DNA from 2 places in the Serratia sp. D1N4 genome. Region 2 is predicted to be linked to the other one. Evidence: riboswitches for the same ligand, from Rfam matches in the RefSeq annotation. Region 2 holds a riboswitch; the other holds the start of a gene.

Region 1 (10,725 bases), 2.0 Mb from region 2:
CTGTTGCCAGCGCTGGCGGTGCCCAATGAGCGCGAGCGTGATGGTGTTTGCTATCTCGATTGCTACAAGCCGGAACCGAAGCGCACCATTGCGTTGGTGTATCGCCCCGGTTCCCCGCTGCGTGGCCGTTATGAGCAGTTAGCCGAAGCGATCCGCGAGCACATGCAGAATTACCTCGGCACTGCCTTAAAACAGGCGGTTTAAACCGTTCAGCGCGGCAACGCGATAGGCTTCGGCCATGGTCGGATAGTTGAAGGTGGTATTAACAAAATACTCGATAGTATTGCCTTCACCTTTCTGTTCCATGATCGCCTGGCCGATGTGAATGATCTCTGCCGCACGTTCACCGAAGCAGTGGATCCCCAGGATCTGCAAAGTTTCGCGGTGGAACAGGATCTTCAGGCTGCCGACGCTCATCCCGGCGATCTGTGCCCGGGCCAAATGTTTGAACTGGGCGCGTCCTACCTCATACGGCACCTTCATGGCGGTCAACTCCTGCTCGGTTTTACCGACGGAGCTGATTTCCGGAATGGTGTAAATGCCGGTTGGGATATCTTCGATCAGGTGCCCGCTGGCGGCACCGGAGGAAATCGCCTGCGCAGCGATGCGGCCTTGATCGTAGGCGGCTGAGGCCAGGCTTGGGTAGCCGATCACATCACCCACGGCGTAAATATGGGCCACCGCCGTCTGATACATGCTGTTGACCTTCAGCAGGCCACGGCTGTCAGACTCCAGGCCAACATTCTCCAGCCCCAGCGAATCGGTATTGCCGGTGCGGCCGTTGGCGTACAGCAGGCAGTCGGCCTTCACTTTTTTGCCCGACTTCAAGTGCACAATCACACCATCTTCCGTGCCTTCGATCTTCTCGAACTCTTCGTTGTGGCGAATCACCACGCCATTATTCCAGAAGTGATAAGACAGCGAATCCGACATTTCCTGATCGAGAAACGCCAGCAGACGATCGCGGGTGTTGATTAAATCCACTTTTACGTTTAAACCGCGGAAGATCGACGCATATTCGCAGCCAATCACCCCAGCACCGTAGATAATCACGTGGCGTGGTTCGTGGTTCAGCTCGAGAATGGAATCGCTGTCGTAAATGCGTGGATGTTTAAAATCAACGCTGGCCGGACGGTAAGGGCGTGAACCGCAGGCGATCACGATATTGTCGGCGCGAATGGTGTCCTGAGTGCCGTCTTTATAGCGAACGCTGACGGTATTGGCGTCGATAAAGCGAGCATCGCCGGCAAACAGTTTGCATTGGTTGCGCTCATAAAAGCCTTGGCGCATGCGGGTTTGCTGGTTAATGACGCTGTCGGCGTGGCGTAAAATGTCAGGGAAAGTGGCACTGAGGGTGCGGGAGTTATTGTAAAGCGGGTTCTGGTTGAATTCGATGATGCGGCTGACCGCGTGGCGGAGTGCTTTTGAGGGGATGGTACCCCAATGAGTACAGCCGCCGCCCACGTTGTTGTACCGTTCAATCACGGCCACGCGGGCACCTTGTTTCACCAGCCCCATAGCGGCGCCTTCACCACCAGGGCCCGAGCCAATGACAATGGCGTCAAATTGATAGTGCTGTTGCATGTAGGAGAGACCTGTTCTTATACAAAATTACAACGGTATCTTAACATCATAGCGCTGTGTGCCCAATGACCATTAGCCTTTTTGAGGCAAAGCGCCACCTGCGCAGCCCGAAACTGTGACAAAGCGCGTTTGTATAAATGCGGTTGCAATAAATTTGCTATATTGCCAATTCTGCGGCGTTAGACTGAGTGGATGGAATTTATCTGAATATGCACATTGGCGTCAGAGCACAACAAAAAGAACGGACGCGCCGTTCCCTCATTGAAGCGGCTTTCAGCCAGCTCAGTGCCGAACGCAGTTTTGCCAGCCTGAGCCTGCGTGAAGTCTCGCGGGAGGCCGGTATTGCGCCGACCTCGTTCTATCGCCACTTCCGCGACGTAGATGAACTGGGGCTCACCATGGTCGACGAAAGCGGCCTGATGCTGCGCCAACTGATGCGCCAGGCACGCCAACGCATTGCCAAAGGCGGCAGCGTGATCCGCACGTCGGTCTCCACCTTTATGGAATTTATCGGTAACAATCCCAATGCATTCAGGCTGTTGCTGCGTGAGCGTTCCGGGACTTCTGCGGCATTTCGCGCGGCGGTAGCGCGTGAAATCCAACATTTTATCGCCGAACTGGCGGATTATCTCGAGCTGGAAAACCATATGCCACGCAGCTTTACCGAAGCGCAGGCGGAAGCGATGGTGACCATTGTGTTCAGTGCCGGTGCGGAAGCGCTGGATGTGGATATCGAACAGCGGCGGAAACTCGAGGAACGGTTAGTGTTGCAATTGCGGATGATTTCCAAAGGGGCTTATTACTGGTATCGTCGCGAGCAAGAAAAAGCATCTGTATCCCGCGTATAACAAGGTGAAAATAATGGAAAAATCCTGTCGTGAGAATGGTACTTTACTGCTGGCGTTAATTGCCGGTCTGTCGATTAACGGCTCTTTTGCCGCGCTGTTCAGCTCGGTGGTGCCGTTTTCGATCTTCCCGTTGATTGCTTTGGTGCTGGCGGTGTATTGCCTGCATCAACGTTACCTGAGCCGACCCATGCCGGAGGGAATGCCGAAGCTGGCTGCCGCCTGTTGCCTGCTGGGTATCCTGGGGTACAGCGCGATCGTCCGGGTGGAATACCCGCAGATTGGTTCTAACTTCCTGCCATCCATTGTCTGTGTTGCACTGGTATTCTGGATTGGATTCCAATTGAAGAGACGTGATTCTGCCGCGCAATAAGCTTTATTCTCAATGAAATGGCGGGCATCGAGCCCGCCTGATAATCTATCAGCGGCGTTCCAGCAACACACCGCATTCCATATGGTGGGTGTAAGGGAACTGATCGAACAGCGCCAGGCGGCTGACTTTGTGGGTTGCCTGCAATGTTGCCAGATTGGCGCACAGCGTTTCTGGGTTGCAGGAAATGTACAGAATGCGTGGATAAGCCTGCACCATCTTCACTGTATCTGCATCCAGCCCGCTGCGTGGTGGATCGACAAAAATCGTCTCGCAATTATAACTCGTTAAATCAATCCCTTTCAGCCGGTTGAATTCGCGCACGCCGTTCATCGCCTGAGTGAAATCCTCCGCCGCCATGCGGATGATCTGCACGTTGTCGATCTGGTTGGCCGCAATATTGTACTGGGCTGCGGCAACGGAAGGCTTAGCGATTTCGGTAGCCAGCACGCGATCAAAGTTGCGTGCCAGCGCCAGTGAGAAGTTGCCGTTACCGCAATACAGTTCCAACAGATCGCCTTGCGAATCCTGCGTGACATCCAGCGCCCATTCCAGCATTTGCACGTTCATTGCGGCGTTGGGTTGAGTAAAGCTGTTCTCTACCTGGCGATAGATCATGTCACGACCGGCGACCGGCAAGACTTCGTCGACATAATCCTGATCCAGCATAATTTTCATCTTCGACGCGCGGCCAATCAATTGCACATCAAAGCCCTGTGCGCGTAGCGCATCGCGCAGTACCGCTGCATCTTGTTGCCATTGTTCATCCAGCTTGCGGTGATACAGCAGCGAGGCAATGATTTTACCGCTCTGCGTGGACAGGTAATCAATCTGGAACAGCTTATGGCGCAGCACCGGGTTGGGTTTGATGGCGGCGATCAACGCGCTCATCAGCCGGTTAATCAGTTCGCTGGCGGCTGGGAAGCTGTCGACGCGGATGCGCTGTTTGGTCTGTTGATCGAACATGATGTGGTACATCTCGTCTTCATCATGCCAGATACGGAATTCCGCACGCATACGGTAGTGGCTGACTGGCGAGCGGAACACCTCCGGCTCAGGCGCCGTGAACGGTGACATCATCGTTTTCAGACGGGCAGTTTTCTCTGCCAGTTGGTCGTCATAGCGTTCAGTGGGCAAAATTTCGGGCGTCATGGGGTTCTTCTCGTCAGGCAAATTGGATCAGCGTGGATTGTAGGGAATCAAGCCGTGAAGTCCAGTTTTGTTAGGTTCGCGACCTTATTGGCTGTCTAGACATCTATTTTCATTGATCGTAGCATGGCCGTCCGGCCTCAAGCAGCGAGTGAAAAGGGAATCCAGTGTGAATCTGGAGCTGACGCGCAGCGGTATGGGGAAGTCACGGCGATAGCGTTTTTACGCAGACACTGTCCACTGCTGGATGGGAAGTCATCGCCCGGTGTCGGTTGCCCACGGCAATCTGCAAATCCCAAGCCCGAAAACCTGCCGGTGTACGTCGCACAATCCATGGCCGTCGCGAATTATCGGCTGTGATCCTGCGGCATCCGCCAATTAAGTTTGGATGCTTTTCTTTATGACAATGATAAAAAATACACTGCTGGCGGTGGCCTCCTCCGTGACGGCAGTTTCTGGATGGGCGCAAGACAACACCACAACCAACAACAGCGATACCCTGGTGGTGAGCGCCAATCGCTTTGCGCAGCCGGTTTCTTCCGTGCTGGCCCCGACCTCTGTTGTTACCCGTAATGATATCGATCGCTGGCAGGCCAAGAGCGTGGCCGATGTCATGCGCCGCTTGCCTGGTGTGGACATCGCGCAGAATGGCGGCCTGGGGCAAAGTTCCGCCGTCTTTATTCGTGGTACCGATTCCCGACATGTGCTGTTGTTGATTGACGGTATCCGCCTTAATCAGGCCGGTATCAGTGGCTCTTCTGATCTGAGCCAAATCCCGATTTCGCTGGTGCAAAAAGTCGAGTTTATTCGCGGACCTCGCTCTGCCGTCTACGGTTCTGACGCCATTGGTGGAGTGATCAACATCATTACTACCCGTGAGAAGGAGGGCTCTTCGCTTTCTGCCGGTGTCGGTTCGAATGGCTATCAGCAGTACGACGGTGCTACGCAACAGCAACTGGGGCAAAACACTGTTGCTACCTTGGCGGGCAACTATACCTATACCCGCGGGTTTGACGTGGTGGCCAACCTGCCGGACAGCTTTGGTAATCCGGCACAACCCGATCGTGATGGCTTCATGAGCAAATCGCTGTATGGCGAACTGCAACACCAGTTTACCGAGCAGTTGGGTGGGTTTGTGCGTGGTTATGGCTACGATAACAGTACGGCCTATGATGGTAGCTATGCAGACACCCGTCAGCTATATAGCCAGTCGTGGGACACTGGCATGCGTTATCGCGAGGGTATTTATGCCACGCAGCTAACGGCCAGCTACAGCCATAGCAAAGACTACAATTACGATCCGAAATATGGCCGCTATTCCCCCTCCGCAACCCTGGATGACGTCACACAATATAATGTGCAGTGGGGAAATAACGTCCAGGTTGCTCAAGGCAGTGTCAGCACCGGCGTTGACTGGCAGGAGCAGAAGCTCGAACCTGGCACCGCTTATATCACCGACAGCAAAAGCCAGCGCAATACCGGGCTGTATCTGACCGCACAACAACAGTTTGACGCTATTACCCTGGAAGGGGCGGTGCGTGGTGACGATAACTCGCAATTTGGTTGGCACAATACCTGGCAAACTAGCGCTGCGTGGGAGTTTGTTGAAGGCTATCGTGCAATTGCTTCTTATGGTACCGCATTCAAAGCGCCGACTCTTGGGCAGCAATATGGCGACTTTGCTGGTAATCCGAATTTAAAACCGGAAGAGAGCCAGCAGTGGGAAGGGGGCTTTGAAGGGCTGACTGGCCCGGTAAACTGGCGTGTGACGGGGTATCGTAACGATATCGATAACCTGATTGGTTATACTTCCAGCAGTTCCATTCCTGCTTATTACAATGTGGATCAGGCTATTATTAAAGGTATCGAAGCCACGGCCTCCTTTGATACCGGGCTATTTACCCATCAGATCAGCTATGACTATGTTGACCCGCGCAATGCCAAAACCAATGAGGTGTTGGTTCGTCGTTCTAAGCAGCAGGTCAAGTACGAACTGGATTGGCAGATCAAGGACTTCGACTGGGCAGTCACTTATCAATATCTGGGGGAGCGCTATGACACTGATTACAGCACCTACCCGGAGCAGCGGGTCAGACTGGGCGGTGTCAGCCTGTGGGATCTCGCAGTTTCGTATCCGGTCACATCTCATCTGACAGTTCGTGGTAGAATTGCTAACCTGTTTGATAAAGATTACGAGACGGCTTATGGCTACGTTACTCCAGGAAGAGAATATTACCTCACTGGAAGCTATATCTTCTAAAAGCGCCGTGACACCGCGCCCGACGGTGCTGATATTTGATTCCGGCGTTGGTGGGTTATCGGTGTATCAGGAGGTTCGGCAGTTGCTGCCGGATCTCCACTATATTTATGCCTTCGATAACGTGGCATTTCCCTATGGTGAGAAATCCGAAGAGTTCATCGTTGAGCGTGTGCTTGAGATCGTCAGTGCAGTTCAGCAGCGCCATCCTCTGGCGATTGTCATCATCGCCTGCAATACCGCCAGTATCGCCTGCCTGCCTGCGCTGCGTGAACGCTTTACTTTCCCGGTGGTTGGTGTGGTGCCTGCCATCAAGCCTGCGGCTAAACTGACGGCGAATGGCATCGTTGGTTTGCTGGCGACACGTGGCACGGTTCAGCGCTCTTATACTCATGAGCTGATTTCCCGTTTCGCGACCGATTGCAAAATCGAACTGCTGGGTTCTTCGGAACTGGTGGAGCTGGCAGAAGCCAAGCTGCATGGCGAAGAAGTGCCACTGGCTGCGCTGAAGAAAATCCTGCAACCGTGGCTGAATATGCGTGAGCCACCGGATACGGTGGTGTTGGGGTGTACCCATTTTCCTCTTTTATCTGAAGAGCTGATGCAGGTCCTGCCAGAGGGAACGCGGCTGGTGGATTCCGGTGCGGCCATCGCCCGTCGTGCTGCCTGGCTTATCTCGGCGCAAGAAGGTTTGGTCTCAACCCAGGAAGAGAATCTGGCCTATTGCATGGCACTGAATGAAGATACTGACGCATTGTTGCCCGTTTTACAGGGCTACGGCTTTAAATCGTTGAAAAAACTGCCACTTTAAATACATTTTGATTAAACATTCAACGGTCGGCAGAAAAAGTGAATTTAGGGGTTGCGGCGTTCTGAGAACTCCCTATAATGCGCCTCCACTGACCGGGAACAACGACTACTCTAACGAGACAGTTCGCCCAGCCAGGAAGAAGCAACCCGGTGAAAACACCGCATCTCGCAAGAGAAAAAAGGTTGACTCTTCAGCGGGAAAGCGTATTATCTGCCTCCCGCGTTACCGAGAAACATGTCGGTAACCAACGCTCTTTAACAATTTATCAGACAATCTGTGTGGGCACTCACAAGACGATATCCAGCCACTTCGGTGGCAAAAAAATATCAAGTCTTGAAGAGTGACAAAAGCAGTATACATTGACCCGCAAGGGCAATGCATTTGCAGAAAGTAATCTTTGAGCATCGCTTTACTTGTTAAAGCAAATCGAACTTTTAATTGAAGAGTTTGATCATGGCTCAGATTGAACGCTGGCGGCAGGCCTAACACATGCAAGTCGAGCGGCAGCGGAAAGTAGCTTGCTACTTTGCCGGCGAGCGGCGGACGGGTGAGTAATGTCTGGGAAACTGCCCGATGGAGGGGGATAACTACTGGAAACGGTAGCTAATACCGCATAACGTCTTCGGACCAAAGTGGGGGACCTTCGGGCCTCACACCATCGGATGTGCCCAGATGGGATTAGCTAGTAGGTGAGGTAATGGCTCACCTAGGCGACGATCCCTAGCTGGTCTGAGAGGATGACCAGCCACACTGGAACTGAGACACGGTCCAGACTCCTACGGGAGGCAGCAGTGGGGAATATTGCACAATGGGCGCAAGCCTGATGCAGCCATGCCGCGTGTGTGAAGAAGGCCTTCGGGTTGTAAAGCACTTTCAGCGAGGAGGAAGGCAGTCGTGTTAATAGCGCGACTGATTGACGTTACTCGCAGAAGAAGCACCGGCTAACTCCGTGCCAGCAGCCGCGGTAATACGGAGGGTGCAAGCGTTAATCGGAATTACTGGGCGTAAAGCGCACGCAGGCGGTTTGTTAAGTCAGATGTGAAATCCCCGCGCTTAACGTGGGAACTGCATTTGAAACTGGCAAGCTAGAGTCTTGTAGAGGGGGGTAGAATTCCAGGTGTAGCGGTGAAATGCGTAGAGATCTGGAGGAATACCGGTGGCGAAGGCGGCCCCCTGGACAAAGACTGACGCTCAGGTGCGAAAGCGTGGGGAGCAAACAGGATTAGATACCCTGGTAGTCCACGCTGTAAACGATGTCGACTTGGAGGTTGTGCCCTTGAGGCGTGGCTTCCGGAGCTAACGCGTTAAGTCGACCGCCTGGGGAGTACGGCCGCAAGGTTAAAACTCAAATGAATTGACGGGGGCCCGCACAAGCGGTGGAGCATGTGGTTTAATTCGATGCAACGCGAAGAACCTTACCTACTCTTGACATCCACGGAACTTGGTAGAGATACCTTGGTGCCTTCGGGAACCGTGAGACAGGTGCTGCATGGCTGTCGTCAGCTCGTGTTGTGAAATGTTGGGTTAAGTCCCGCAACGAGCGCAACCCTTATCCTTTGTTGCCAGCACGTAATGGTGGGAACTCAAAGGAGACTGCCGGTGATAAACCGGAGGAAGGTGGGGATGACGTCAAGTCATCATGGCCCTTACGAGTAGGGCTACACACGTGCTACAATGGCATATACAAAGAGAAGCAAACTCGCGAGAGCCAGCGGACCTCATAAAGTATGTCGTAGTCCGGATTGGAGTCTGCAACTCGACTCCATGAAGTCGGAATCGCTAGTAATCGTAGATCAGAATGCTACGGTGAATACGTTCCCGGGCCTTGTACACACCGCCCGTCACACCATGGGAGTGGGTTGCAAAAGAAGTAGGTAGCTTAACCTTCGGGAGGGCGCTTACCACTTTGTGATTCATGACTGGGGTGAAGTCGTAACAAGGTAACCGTAGGGGAACCTGCGGTTGGATCACCTCCTTACCTAACGATATTGCATCGAGTGAGTGCTCACAACAGATTGTCTGATGAAAAAGTAACGAGCAGAAAAATCTTTATAGGCTTGTAGCTCAGGTGGTTAGAGCGCACCCCTGATAAGGGTGAGGTCGGTGGTTCAAGTCCACTCAGGCCTACCAAATTCGCACTTATGCTGCATTATGGGCTGAGCACGGATGAACAGGTTTCCTGAAAGGGAAAGGCTGTAATTCGCCGCGAGTGGTAATAAAGATTTCTGCCAGTGACTGTATGGGGCTATAGCTCAGCTGGGAGAGCGCCTGCCTTGCACGCAGGAGGTCAGCGGTTCGATCCCGCTTAGCTCCACCATATCCATATAGTCCTTGATAATACTTCAGAGTGTACTGGCAACAGTATGCTGCGAAGTATTTTGCTCTTTAACAATCTGGAACAAGCTGAAAATTGAAACCTGACAGCTGAAACTTATCCCTCCGTAGCGTTATTGGGGTAAGGACTAACCTGTCAGAGAGTCTCTCAATTGTTTACAGCACGACTGTTGTTTTCTGTTTACAGGAAACACCTTCGGGTTGTGAGGTTAAGTGACTAAGCGTACACGGTGGATGCCTAGGCAGTCAGAGGCGATGAAGGGCGTGCTAATCTGCGAAAAGTGTCGGTAAGCTGATATGAAGCGTTATAACCGGCAATACCCGAATGGGGAAACCCAGTGCAATTCGTTGCACTATCGTATGGTGAATACATAGCCATACGAGGCGAACCGGGGGAACTGAAACATCTAAGTACCCCGAGGAAAAGAAATCAACCGAGATTCCCCCAGTAGCGGCGAGCGAACGGGGAAGAGCCCAGAACCTGAATCAGTGGGTGTGTTAGTGGAAGCGTCTGGAAAGTCGCGCAGTAAAGGGTGATAGCCCCGTACACTAAAATGCATGCATTGTGAGTTCGATGAGTAGGGCGGGACACGTGACATCCTGTCTGAATATGGGGGGACCATCCTCCAAGGCTAAATACTCCTGACTGACCGATAGTGAACCAGTACCGTGAGGGAAAGGCGAAAAGAACCCCGGCGAGGGGAGTGAAATAGAACCTGAAACCGTGTACGTACAAGCAGTGGGAGCCTACTAGTTGGGTGACTGCGTACCTTTTGTATAATGGGTCAGCGACTTATATTTTGTAGCAAGGTTAACCGAATAGGGGAGCCGTAGGGAAACCGAGTCTTAACTGGGCGAATAGTTGCAAGGTATAGACCCGAAACCCGGTGATCTAGCCATGGGCAGGTTGAAGGTTGGGTAACACTAACTGGAGGACCGAACCGACTAATGTTGAAAAATTAGCGGATGACTTGTGGCTGGGGGTGAAAGGCCAATCAAACCGGGAGATAGCTGGTTCTCCCCGAAAGCTATTTAGGTAGCGCCTCGTGAACTCATCTTCGGGGGTAGAGCACTGTTTCGGCTAGGGGGCCATCCCGGCTTACCAACCCGATGCAAACTCCGAATACCGAAGAATGTTATCACGGGAGACACACGGCGGGTGCTAACGTCCGTCGTGAAGAGGGAAACAACCCAGACCGCCAGCTAAGGTCCCAAAGTCATGGTTAAGTGGGAAACGATGTGGGAAGGCATAGACAGCCAGGATGTTGGCTTAGAAGCAGCCATCATTTAAAGAAAGCGTAATAGCTCACTGGTCGAGTCGGCCTGCGCGGAAGATGTAACGGGGCTAAACCATGCACCGAAGCTGCGGCAGCGA
Region 2 (10,725 bases):
GGTGCCTTTGTGCGGCGAAGTTGGCCGGAGCTAATTTTGGCCTGTGGGAAATCTGCATCGTCTGGGGGTTGGGGATTTCTCTGGCGGTTTATCTGACGGCGGGGATTTCTGGCGGGCACCTGAACCCGGCGATCACTATCGCCATGTGGCTGTTTGCCTGTTTCCCACGCGGCAAAGTGCTGGGCTACTGCGTCTCGCAGATTGCCGGTGCCTTTTGCGGCGCGGCGCTGGTTTATGCCCTCTACCACAATCTGTTTGCCGAAACCGAAGCGGCGAAAAATATGGTACGCGGCAGCCTGGAAAGCCTGCAACTGGCCAGTATTTTCAGCACTTATCCAAACCCTACCATCAGTGTGCTACAGGCATCCCTGGTTGAAATCGTTATTACCGCCATTCTGATGTGCCTGGTGATGGCGCTGACCGATGACGGCAACGGCGTGCCGCGCGGGCCATTGGCGCCTTTGTTGATCGGTATTCTGGTGGCGGTAATCGGCGCTTCGATGGGCCCGTTGACCGGGTTTGCCATGAATCCGGCGCGTGACTTTGGGCCTAAGCTGTTCGCGTTCTTTGCCGGTTGGGGCAAAGTGGTGATGACCGGCGGGCGCGACATTCCTTATTTCATTGTGCCGATCGTCGCTCCGGTGATCGGTGCCTGCTTAGGCGCTGCTGGCTACCGCTATTTAATTGGCAAAAACCTGCCGTGTAATGCCTGCCAATTAGAAGAGGAAAAAACCTGATTTTTATCGTCCTCACTCCCTAACCGGGGTGAGGATAATTTTTGTGATCTGTTTGGGTTAATCCATGAAAATCGATTTCGGGTTTTTTATTAGTCTGATAGGCTTAAGTGCTGTTCTTTAATATCAATTAACGGGTCTTATCTTTTAATTTTCCTTCTGGGGATAAAAGCAAAAAAATAACAATCTGATAACAGTAGGGATGGCTTATCATAATAAATAAAACTTCACTTAGGGAGGGCTATAATGATTTCTGCCAGTTTACTTAACTCAGAACTCATCAATAAAATTGCCCAAGACTTTGCTCAGGCTACGGGATTAGCCGTCGTGGTTGTGAACATTCACGGTGAGGAAATCTCCGATCTGTTTAATTTCACCTCATTTTGCCAGATGATGCGCCAGGATCCTGTCAATCATCTCCGTTGCCGCATGAGCGACCGTTGTGGGGGCCTTGAAGCCTCAAAATCCAATGAACCCTGTATCTATCGCTGCCATGCAGGCTTGACGGATTTCTCTATTCCGCTGGTGATTGCCGGCCATTTGGTGGGGTTTGTGCTGTGCGGGCAGGTCAGGCTGCAACAGGAGGTCGGGCTGATTGATATCCTCAGCGTTGATGATTGCTGGCAAAAGGATCCGGCGCTGCTGGATGAGTTCCATAATGTGCAAGTGATGGAATATTCACGGGTGATTGCCTCGGCGGATCTGCTGAAGCTGATCGTGGAAAACTGCCTGAAAAAGCATCTCAACTTTGTGGTAATAAAAGATAATAACGAGGCGAAAGAACAGGCTAAGGTGCGCCAGCCCAATCCGCATGAAGCGAAAATGAAAAAGGCGCTGCGCTATATTGACGCTCATCTTTCAGAGGAGTTGCGCCTTGAAGACGTGGCGGCCAAGGTGTATCTCAGCCCTTACTATTTCAGCAAGTTATTTAAAAAATATCAGGGCGTTGGCTTCAACGTGTGGATAAATCAGCAGCGCATGGCCAATGCCAGGGAAATGTTACAGCACAGTGACTGGAGTATCGCCAGCATTGCGAAAAACCTGGGTTTCTCGCAAACCAGCTATTTCTGCAAGGTATTCCGCCAGACTTATAATGTGACGCCGCAGGCATTCCGCTCGCTGGCGATCGAACAGCACAATTTGGTGGAGTAACGCACGGCGCTATTGAGCGGCGGCGGCAGATAACAATATTTTGTTATTTATAGAATCTTAAAATAAGCCTGAACCTCTTGCTGTAACAGTCATAGCCATTATCAGAGAGCAATATTTTACTATCCTATGGCCACATTTTTTTCGCAAAAGAATAAACTGAACATTTTTTTATTAATTAGCTGACGTATATTAATTATTATCAGTAAGACATTCTATAGAGAAAATATTTAATGCTATCGCAATGTTAATAAATTGATAGCTTAAATGAGCTAGGTAAAAGAATTATTATCGCCAACTGGATAACTCACAATCTGAATAAATTGTGATTGGGAAGGGGGTGTCAATCCCCCGCAGCCCCCGCTGCTGTGATGCTGACGATTCCACTGTATAGCCAGGCGCTGGTTATGCCACTGATCTGTAGATCGGGAAGGGAGTGGATGAGGATGACGCTAAGCCAGAAGACCGGCCAGTTGGCTTACCCCCTTCGTACTTAACGCTGCAAAGGTGTTAGCTACCTACCTGCACCGCCAAGTGCTTTGGGGCTAGACATTCAACTCCTTCGGAGGGAAGCGGGTTGTCACTAGATACGTGCAGCGTTGGCGCTGCGCGAGCGTATCTTTTCGACACCGAATCCCGACCGAGTGGCCGGGATTTTTTTATGCAGCTAACGGGTAAAAGGGCTTTTCTGATCGCAGGCACCGGCAGCGGCTGTGGCAAAACCACGCTGACGCTCGGCATCCTGCGGGCGCTGCAACAGCGCGGCCTGCGCGTGCAACCCTTCAAGGTCGGCCCCGACTATCTGGATACCGGCTGGCACCGTGCCGTCTCCGGCGTGGCATCGCGCAATCTGGATGCCTTTATGCTGCCAGCGGCAACCCTCAACGGCCTGTATAACCAGCATTTGCGCCACGCCGATGTGGCAGTGATCGAAGGCGTGATGGGGCTGTATGACGGCTATGGCATCGACCCCAATTATTGCAGCAGCGCGGCGCTGGCCAAGCAGCTAGATTGCCCGGTGATCCTGCTGGTGGATGGTAAAGCGGTATCTACCTCGGTGGCGGCAACCGTGCTCGGTTTCCGCCAGTTTGATCCGGCGCTGAAACTGGCTGGCGTGATCGTCAACCGGGTGAATTCAGACCACCATTACCAACTGATCCGTCAGGCTATCGAACGTTATTGCGCCGTGCCGGTTTTAGGGCGTTTGCCGGTGCTGGCGGAGGTGGCGTTACCGTCGCGCCATCTTGGGCTGATTCCCGCGCAAGACACCGCTGGCAACGATCCCTGCTGGCAGCAGTTGGCGCAGCAGGTGGAAGCCCATATCGATCTCGATCGCTTGCTGGCGCTAACCTTATCGACCCGCCAACCGGCCGGACAGCCCCCGGTATTACCCGCGCCTGAACTGGCGGCAGGCTTAACCCTGGCCTTGGCCGAAGACGACGCCTTTAACTTCTACTACCTGGATAACCTCGATCTGCTGGAACAGGCGGGCGTGCGCATCCAGCGTTTCAGCCCACTGCACGATCGCCAGTTGCCGGATTGCCAGATGATCTACCTTGGCGGCGGCTACCCGGAGGTGCATGCGGCACAGCTGGCGGCCAACCCGCAGATGCACGCCGCGCTACAGACGGCGCATCGGCGGCACATTCCGATCTATGCCGAATGCGGCGGCCTGATGTATCTCGGCCAAGGGTTGACCGACAGTGCCGGGCAGCGCCACCGGATGATCGGTATTTTGCCGGGGGAAAGCCGCATGGGGGAGCGCCTGACGCGTTTTGGCTATTGCCAATGGCAGGCCCGTACCGACACCTTGCTGGCCGCCGAGGGGGAAACCCTGCGCGGCCACGAGTTTCACTATTCCGATTTTTCCAGCCCGCTGACGCCGGTATTTGACTGCGCCAAATGGCGCGACGGCGTTGCGGTGCAGCGCTGGCAGGGGGGATATCAGCTTGGCCGCACTCAGGCCAGCTATCTGCATATTCACTTCGCACAACGCCCCGGCCTGTTGGATCGCTGGCTGACGGCGGCTAGGAGTGTGCTATGACGCTGGCGGCCTGGATGGTGGCTTTTCTACTCGACCGCCTGCTGGGCGATCCGCCGCACTGGCCGCATCCGGTGCGCTGGATCGGCAACCTGATTAACGTGCTGCAACGCCTGATCCGCCGCGTTTGCCACAGCGAAAGGGCGCTCAGGATCGGCGGCGGGTTGCTGTGGCTGACGGTCGTTGGGCTGGTGTGGCTGCTCAGTTGGGGATTTTTAACGCTGCTGACGCAGATCCACCCCTGGCTCGGCTGGCTGGCCGAAGTATGGCTGATCTACACCCTGCTGGCCGCGCGCTGCCTGGAAGATGCGGCGATGGAGGTGCATCACGCGCTGAAACATGCCGGGCTGGAAGAAAGCCGCCGCAGGCTGTCGTGGATTGTCGGGCGTGATACCTCGCAGCTGGAAGCCCCGCAAATCACCCGGGCGGTGGTGGAGACGGTGGCAGAAAACAGCGTGGACGGCGTGATTGCACCACTGTTTTTCCTGCTGCTCGGCGGCGCGCCGCTGGCGATGGCCTATAAAGCGGTCAATACCCTCGATTCGATGGTGGGTTACAAAACGCCGCAATATCGCGCCATCGGCTATGTATCGGCACGGATGGATGATTTCGCCAACTGGCTACCGGCTAGGCTGAGCTGGCTGCTGCTGAGCGTTGCCGCTTGGTTGGCAGGGCTGAACTATCGCCGCGCCTTGCGTATTGGCTGGCGCGATCGTTATCAGCATTCCAGCCCGAACTGTGCCTGGCCGGAGGCAACGGTGGCCGGAGCATTAGGTATCCGCTTGGGTGGGCCGAATGATTACTTTGGCCAGCGGGTAGAAAAGCCCTGGATCGGCGACGGCCAGCGGGAAGTGGCGTTGATGGATATCCCCCGCAGCATTCAATTGATGAAGAGCGCCGCGTTGCTGGCGTTGCTGCTATTTACACTGCTGCGCCTGCTGTGGGTTGGCGCTTAGAGAAGGATCGCTATGAACTACCTAAAACAACCGCAACACATTGAGCAGCAAAGCTTCAGGATTATCGAGCAGATTATTGCCCGCGAACGCCCGGATTACCGTTTTGCCGATGCGTGGCAGGAAGCGGTGATTAAGCGGGTGATCCACACCACCGCCGATTTCGACTGGCTGGATATTTTGTGGTTTTCCCCGAACCTGCTGCACGTGCTTACTGAAGGACTACGCCGTGGCTGCACGCTGTATACCGATACCACCATGGCGCTCTCCGGCATCAACAAAACCCTGTTGCAGCAGATGGGGTGCCAATGTCGCTGCTATATCAGCGATCCACGGGTGATTGATGCCGCAAAAAACCAAGGGATCACCCGTTCGATGGCAGCGGTGGATATTGCGCTGGCGGAAGCCGGGGAAAAATTGTTTGTGTTCGGCAATGCGCCTACCGCGCTGTTTCGCCTGTTGGAACAGCAGGCCAACCCGCTGGCGGTGATCGGCGTACCGGTAGGGTTTGTTGGTGCCGAAGAATCCAAAGCGGTGTTACAGAGCAGCTATCTGCCGAGCATCGTTGCCTGCGGGCGCAAAGGCGGCAGCAACGTGGCCGCCGCGATTATCAACGCCACGCTGTATCACCTGCGGGCGGCGTTATGAGCCTGCAAGACAGCGTGTGGCATCACGGCAAGCGTTACCGCAAAGGTTACACCACCGGCTCTTGCGCCACGGCGGCGGCGAAGGTGGCGGCGCTGATGGCGCTGCGCCAGCAGATTATCCATCAGGTGGCGATCGTTACGCCCTCGGGCGTGACGCTCAACCTGAATGTCGAACAGCCATTGATCGAGGGCCAGCAGGCCACGGCGGCGATTCGCAAAGACGGCGGCGACGATGTGGATGCCACCCACGGCATGCTGATTTTTGCCCGCGTCACGCTGCAAAGCGACCACCAGCAGATCTTGCTGCACGGCGGCGCAGGCGTGGGCACCGTTACCCGCAAAGGTATCGGCTTGGCGGTGGGTAGCCCGGCGATCAACCGTACGCCGCGCCAGACCATCGAAGCCGCCGTGCGCGAGGTGATTGGCCCACTGCGCGGTGCGCAGGTGGAGATCTTCGCGCCGGAAGGGGTCGAACGGGCGCAAAAAACCTACAACGGGCGGCTGGGGATTCTGGGGGGCATTTCGATTATCGGCACCACCGGCATTGTCACACCGATGTCGGAAGAGAGCTGGAAGCGTTCACTGGCCTTAGAGCTGGAAATGAAGCGGGCGGCGGGGTTGGACAAGGTGATTCTGGTGCCGGGTAACCACGGCGAACGCTTTGTGCGCGAACAACTCGGGCTGGACAGCCAGCTGGTGGTGACCATGAGCAATTTTGTCGGCTACATGCTGCAAGAGGCGGTACGGCTGGAGTTTCGTCATATCTTGCTGGTTGGCCATCCGGGCAAGCTGGTCAAGATCGCTGCCGGGATCTTCCACACCCACAGCCATATCGCCGACGGACGGATGGAAACCCTGATCGCCCATCTGGCGTTGATGGGCGCACCGCTGGCGCTGTTGCAACAGGTTGAGCAGTGCGACACCACCGAAGCGGCCATGGAGCTGATCGCCGATCAAGGCTGGCAAGGGGTGTATCCGCGCATCGCCGGGCGGATCTGCGAGCGGGTGCAGGAGATGCTGCGTTTTAGCGTCAACCCGCCGTGCTGCGACGCGATTCTGTTCTCTTTCGAGCAGCAGATCCTGGGCTGCAACCGGCCGCTGCAAGAGATTGTGGAGGTGATGCGATGATCGTTGTGGTTGGCGTCGGCCCCGGTAATGCTGATTTCCTCACGCCGCAGGCACAGGCGGCGATCGCCACTGCCGATTGGCTGGTGGGCGGAGCCCGCCACTTGGCGATGTTTGCGCAAGCTCAGCATAAAACCCGCACCCTGGATGCCGATCTGGAGGCTTTGCTGGCGTGGCTGCGCGGCCACCTCGGCACGCAACGCATTGTGGTGTTGGCCTCTGGCGATCCGCTGCTGTTCGGCATTGGCAAATGGCTGGCGGCGCATTTTTTGCCTGACGAGTTGCAGATCATTCCCGGCATCAGCGCCATTCAATACCTGTGCGCGCGAGTCGCCTTGGACATGAACGATATTTACCTCACCAGCAGCCATGGCCGCACGCCGGATTTTGACGGGCTATTGCAGCACCACAAGGTGGCGATGGTGACCGATGCGGTGATTGGGCCGCGCGCCATTGCCGACGCCATTATCCAGCGCGGCCTGACGCGCAGCCTGATTATCGGTGAGAACCTTTCGCTACCGGCCGAGCGGATTTATCGCCTGCCACCGGCGGCGGTCGCGCAATGTTACGACATGAACGTAGTGGTGATCCTCAATGAAAGATGACGCATTTTTGCGTGGACAACGCGTGCCGATGACCAAAGAGGCCGTGCGCTTGCTGGCGCTGGAACGGCTGGAACTGGCAGGGGCCGAGCATTTGATTGACGTGGGTGCCGGGACTGGCAGCGTTGCGCTGGAGGCCGCGCTGCGTTTCCCCGCGTTGCAGGTCACCGCGATTGAACATAACCCGGCGGCGCTTGAATTGATTGCCGAAAACCGCCAGCGGCTGGGGTGCTGCAACGTCAACATTATCGCCGCCACTGCGCCGCTGGCGTTAGAACCGCTGGCCGATGCGGTGTTTATTGGCGGTAGCGGCGGGCAACTGCTGGCCCTGATCGATTGGGCGTTGGCGCAATTGCACCCCGGTGGCCGCCTGGTGCTGAGCTTTATTTTGCTGAACAACTTCACGGAGGCGCTGGCCTGCCTGCAAACGCGCAACGTGGCGGAAATCTGTGGCGAGCAACTGCAATTTTCAGCCCTGACGCCGCTGGGCCGTGGCCACTATTTCAAGCCGAATAACCCTACCTATCTTATTTCTTGCCGCAAGGAGGGCAGCGATGTCTGAACATCTTTGGGATACACAAAAAGTCTGGTTTGTCGGCGCAGGGCCGGGGGATCCGGAGTTGATCACGCTGAAAGGCTACCGGCTGCTGCAACAGGCGCAGGTGGTGATCTATGCCGGTTCACTGATCAATACCGAACTGCTGAGCTATTGCCCGCCGCAGGCCGAGTTGCACGACAGCGCGGGCCTGACGCTGGAGCAAATTATTACGCTGATGGTGAGCGGCGTGCGCGCAGGCAAGCTGGTGGTGCGGCTGCAAACCGGCGATCTCTCGCTGTACGGCTCGATCCGCGAGCAGGGCGAAGTGCTGGCGCAGCAGGGGATCGGCTTTGTCTCCGTGCCGGGAGTAAGCGCGTTTCTGGGGGCGGCGGCGCAACTAGGGGTGGAATACACCGTGCCCGAAGTGGCGCAGAGCCTGATCATTACCCGCATTGAAGGGCGCACGCCGATGCCGCCGCGCGAGCAGCTAGCCGCTTTTGCCGCTCATCAGACCTCGATGGCGATTTTCCTTTCCGTGCAGGAGATGGCGCGGGTGGTGGAGCAGTTGATCGTGGGCGGCTATCCGCCCCAGACGCCGGTGGCGGTGGTGTACAAAGCCACCTGGAAAGAGAGCCAAACGGTGCGCGGTACGCTGGCCGAGATTGCGGAAAAAGTCCGTGCGGCGGCGATCCACAAAACAGCGCTAATCCTGGTGGGGGCTTTTTTGGGGGACGAATACCACTATTCCAAGCTGTATGACGCGGGGTTCAGCCATGAATATCGTCAAGCCTGAAGCCATTGCGCTGTTCTGCCTGACGCCGGGCGGCGTGCGGTTGGCGCAGCGCTTGCAAACCCACTTGCCGCTCAGCTGTTTTACCAGTGACAAGCTACTGGTGCCGGGCTTCCAGCCGTTTAACGGCAGCTTCGGCGCTACGCTGCGCGAGGCGTTTAAAAGCTATTCGGCCCTGGTGGTGGTAGGCGCAATTGGCCTGACCGTGCGGGTGATCGCCCCGCTGGTGAACGACAAAATGAGCGATCCGGCGGTGGTGGTGATCGACGAGCGCGGCCAGCATGTGATCAGCCTGCTGTCTGGCCATGTGGGGGGCGCCAATGCGTTGACGCTGTTTCTGGCCGGGCTGCTGGGGGCCGATCCGGTGATCACCACCGCCACCGATGTCAATGAAATGGCCGCGTTGGATACGCTGGCGGCGCAGCTGGATGCAGAGATGCAGGATTTCCGTCAGGCGGTCAAAACGGTGAATCAGCAACTGGTCAGCGGCCAGAAGGTCGGGCTGTGGTGGGATGAGCCCCTGCGGGCGGAACAACCCCGTTGTGATACCCGTGGTTTTGTACCGGTGGCCGATTTGCACCATCTGCCGGAACTGGATGCGCTGGTGTGCGTCAGCCTGCGCGATTGCTTACCGGCGTTGCCGCTGCCGGTGTACAAACTGGTGCCGCGCCGGGTGGTGGTGGGCATCGGCTGCCGCCGCGCTACCGCATTAAAAACCCTGATCGACCTGCTGCAACAACAGCTGGCAGACAACCACTTCGATCCGATGGCGCTGCGCGCTATCGGCAGCGTCACCATCAAAAAAGATGAACCGGCCTTGCAGCAACTGGCGCGTTGCTGGCGGGTACCGTTCGAACTGTTCAGCAGCCATGAACTGCGTCACCACGAACAGCGCTTCCCGGCCTCCGATTTTGTACGGGCCACGGTGGGCGTTGGCAGCGTTTCACAGCCGGTAGCCTGGCTGATGAGCGGCGGAAAGCTGGTGGGCAACACGCTGCGTGAGCAAGGAGTCACCATGACATTGGGAGTAGCACATTCATGTTAAGCGTCATTGGCATTGGGCCGGGCAGTGAAACGATGATGACGCAGGACGCGATCGAGGCGATCCGCGCGGCAGAAATTATCGTCGGCTATAAAACCTATACCCACCTGGTGAAGCCGCTCATTGGCGATAAGCAGGTGATCAAAACCGGCATGTGCAAAGAGATTGAACGCTGCCAGGTGGCGATCGATCTGGCCTTGGCGGGCCACAACGTGGCGCTGATCAGCAGCGGTGATGCCGGGATTTATGGCATGGCCGGTTTGGTGCTGGAACTTGTCGGTCAGCAGCAGTTGGATCTGGAAGTCAAACTGGTGGCGGGGATCACCGCCAGCATCGCCGCCGCTTCATTGCTCGGTGCGCCGCTGATGCACGACTTTTGCCATATCAGCCTGAGTGATTTGCTCACCCCGTGGCCGGTGATCGAAAAACGCATTATTGCCGCCGCGCAGGCCGACTTTGTGATCTGCTTCTACAACCCGCGCAGCCGTGGCCGGGAAGGGCATCTCGCCCGCGCCTTTGCGCTGATGCAGCCCTACAAAGCGCCAGCAACGCCGGTCGGTGTGGTGAAAGCCGCTGGCCGCAAAAAGCAGGAAAAGTGGCTGACCACGCTCGGTGAGATGGACTTTGCACCGGTCGATATGACCAGCCTGGTGATTGTCGGCAACCAAACCACCTATTGCCGCAACGGGCTGATGATTACCCCGCGAGGTTATGCACTGTGATCCATATCTTCGGCGGAACCCGCGATGCCCGGCTGATTTGCCAGTGTTTTGAGCAGGCTGGTGAAAACTATAGCCTGTCGGTGGCCAGCGATGCAGGCAAACAGCTTGCGGGCAACCTTCAGGGCGAAGTGGTGGTTGGCCGTATGGATAGCGATGAGATGGCGGATTATCTGCAACGGCGTGGCATCCGCTGGGTGATTGATGCCTCTCACCCTTATGCCGATGCATTGAGCACCAATGTGATGAACGCCTGCCGTCGTCTAGGGTTGCGGCTGACGCGCTATCAGCGCCCAAGCGAGATTGACCAACTGTCGCATCCGCAGTTGCACAAGGTGAATACGCTGGCCGAAGCCTGCGCGTTGGCTCAGGGGATGGGCCAACG

What was found. Region 2 has a riboswitch for cobalamin ahead of ACX1CU_RS13990 (cobyrinate a,c-diamide synthase). Riboswitches for the same ligand answer to the same signal wherever they lie in the genome.
Region 1: it holds a riboswitch for cobalamin, as region 2 does, so the genes downstream of both, btuB (TonB-dependent vitamin B12 receptor BtuB) here and ACX1CU_RS13990 (cobyrinate a,c-diamide synthase) in region 2, are expected to answer to the same signal.

Annotation. Positions count from the first base shown of each region.
Region 1 covers NZ_CM137274.1:5,154,960-5,165,684, reverse strand. Annotated here, with positions in the region: gene oxyR (DNA-binding transcriptional regulator OxyR) at 1-204, shown strand, start outside; gene sthA (Si-specific NAD(P)(+) transhydrogenase) at 187-1,584, opposite strand; gene fabR (HTH-type transcriptional repressor FabR) at 1,800-2,432, shown strand; gene ACX1CU_RS23200 (YijD family membrane protein) at 2,446-2,802, shown strand; gene trmA (tRNA (uridine(54)-C5)-methyltransferase TrmA) at 2,851-3,951, opposite strand; cobalamin riboswitch at 4,070-4,279, shown strand; gene btuB (TonB-dependent vitamin B12 receptor BtuB) at 4,349-6,208, shown strand; gene murI (glutamate racemase) at 6,153-7,016, shown strand; rRNA gene ACX1CU_RS23180 (16S ribosomal RNA) at 7,452-8,994, shown strand; tRNA gene ACX1CU_RS23175 (tRNA-Ile) at 9,070-9,146, shown strand; tRNA gene ACX1CU_RS23170 (tRNA-Ala) at 9,258-9,333, shown strand; rRNA gene ACX1CU_RS23165 (23S ribosomal RNA) at 9,558-10,725, shown strand, end outside.
Region 2 covers NZ_CM137274.1:3,111,711-3,122,435, reverse strand. Annotated here, with positions in the region: gene ACX1CU_RS14000 (MIP/aquaporin family protein) at 1-737, shown strand, start outside; gene pocR (transcriptional regulator PocR) at 981-1,886, shown strand; cobalamin riboswitch at 2,166-2,371, shown strand; gene ACX1CU_RS13990 (cobyrinate a,c-diamide synthase) at 2,545-3,927, shown strand; gene cbiB (adenosylcobinamide-phosphate synthase CbiB) at 3,924-4,880, shown strand; gene ACX1CU_RS13980 (cobalt-precorrin-8 methylmutase) at 4,893-5,525, shown strand; gene cbiD (cobalt-precorrin-5B (C(1))-methyltransferase CbiD) at 5,522-6,652, shown strand; gene ACX1CU_RS13970 (cobalt-precorrin-7 (C(5))-methyltransferase) at 6,649-7,254, shown strand; gene ACX1CU_RS13965 (decarboxylating cobalt-precorrin-6B (C(15))-methyltransferase) at 7,244-7,813, shown strand; gene ACX1CU_RS13960 (cobalt-precorrin-4 methyltransferase) at 7,806-8,582, shown strand; gene cbiG (cobalt-precorrin 5A hydrolase) at 8,563-9,624, shown strand; gene ACX1CU_RS13950 (precorrin-3B C(17)-methyltransferase) at 9,618-10,343, shown strand; gene ACX1CU_RS13945 (cobalt-precorrin-6A reductase) at 10,340-10,725, shown strand, end outside.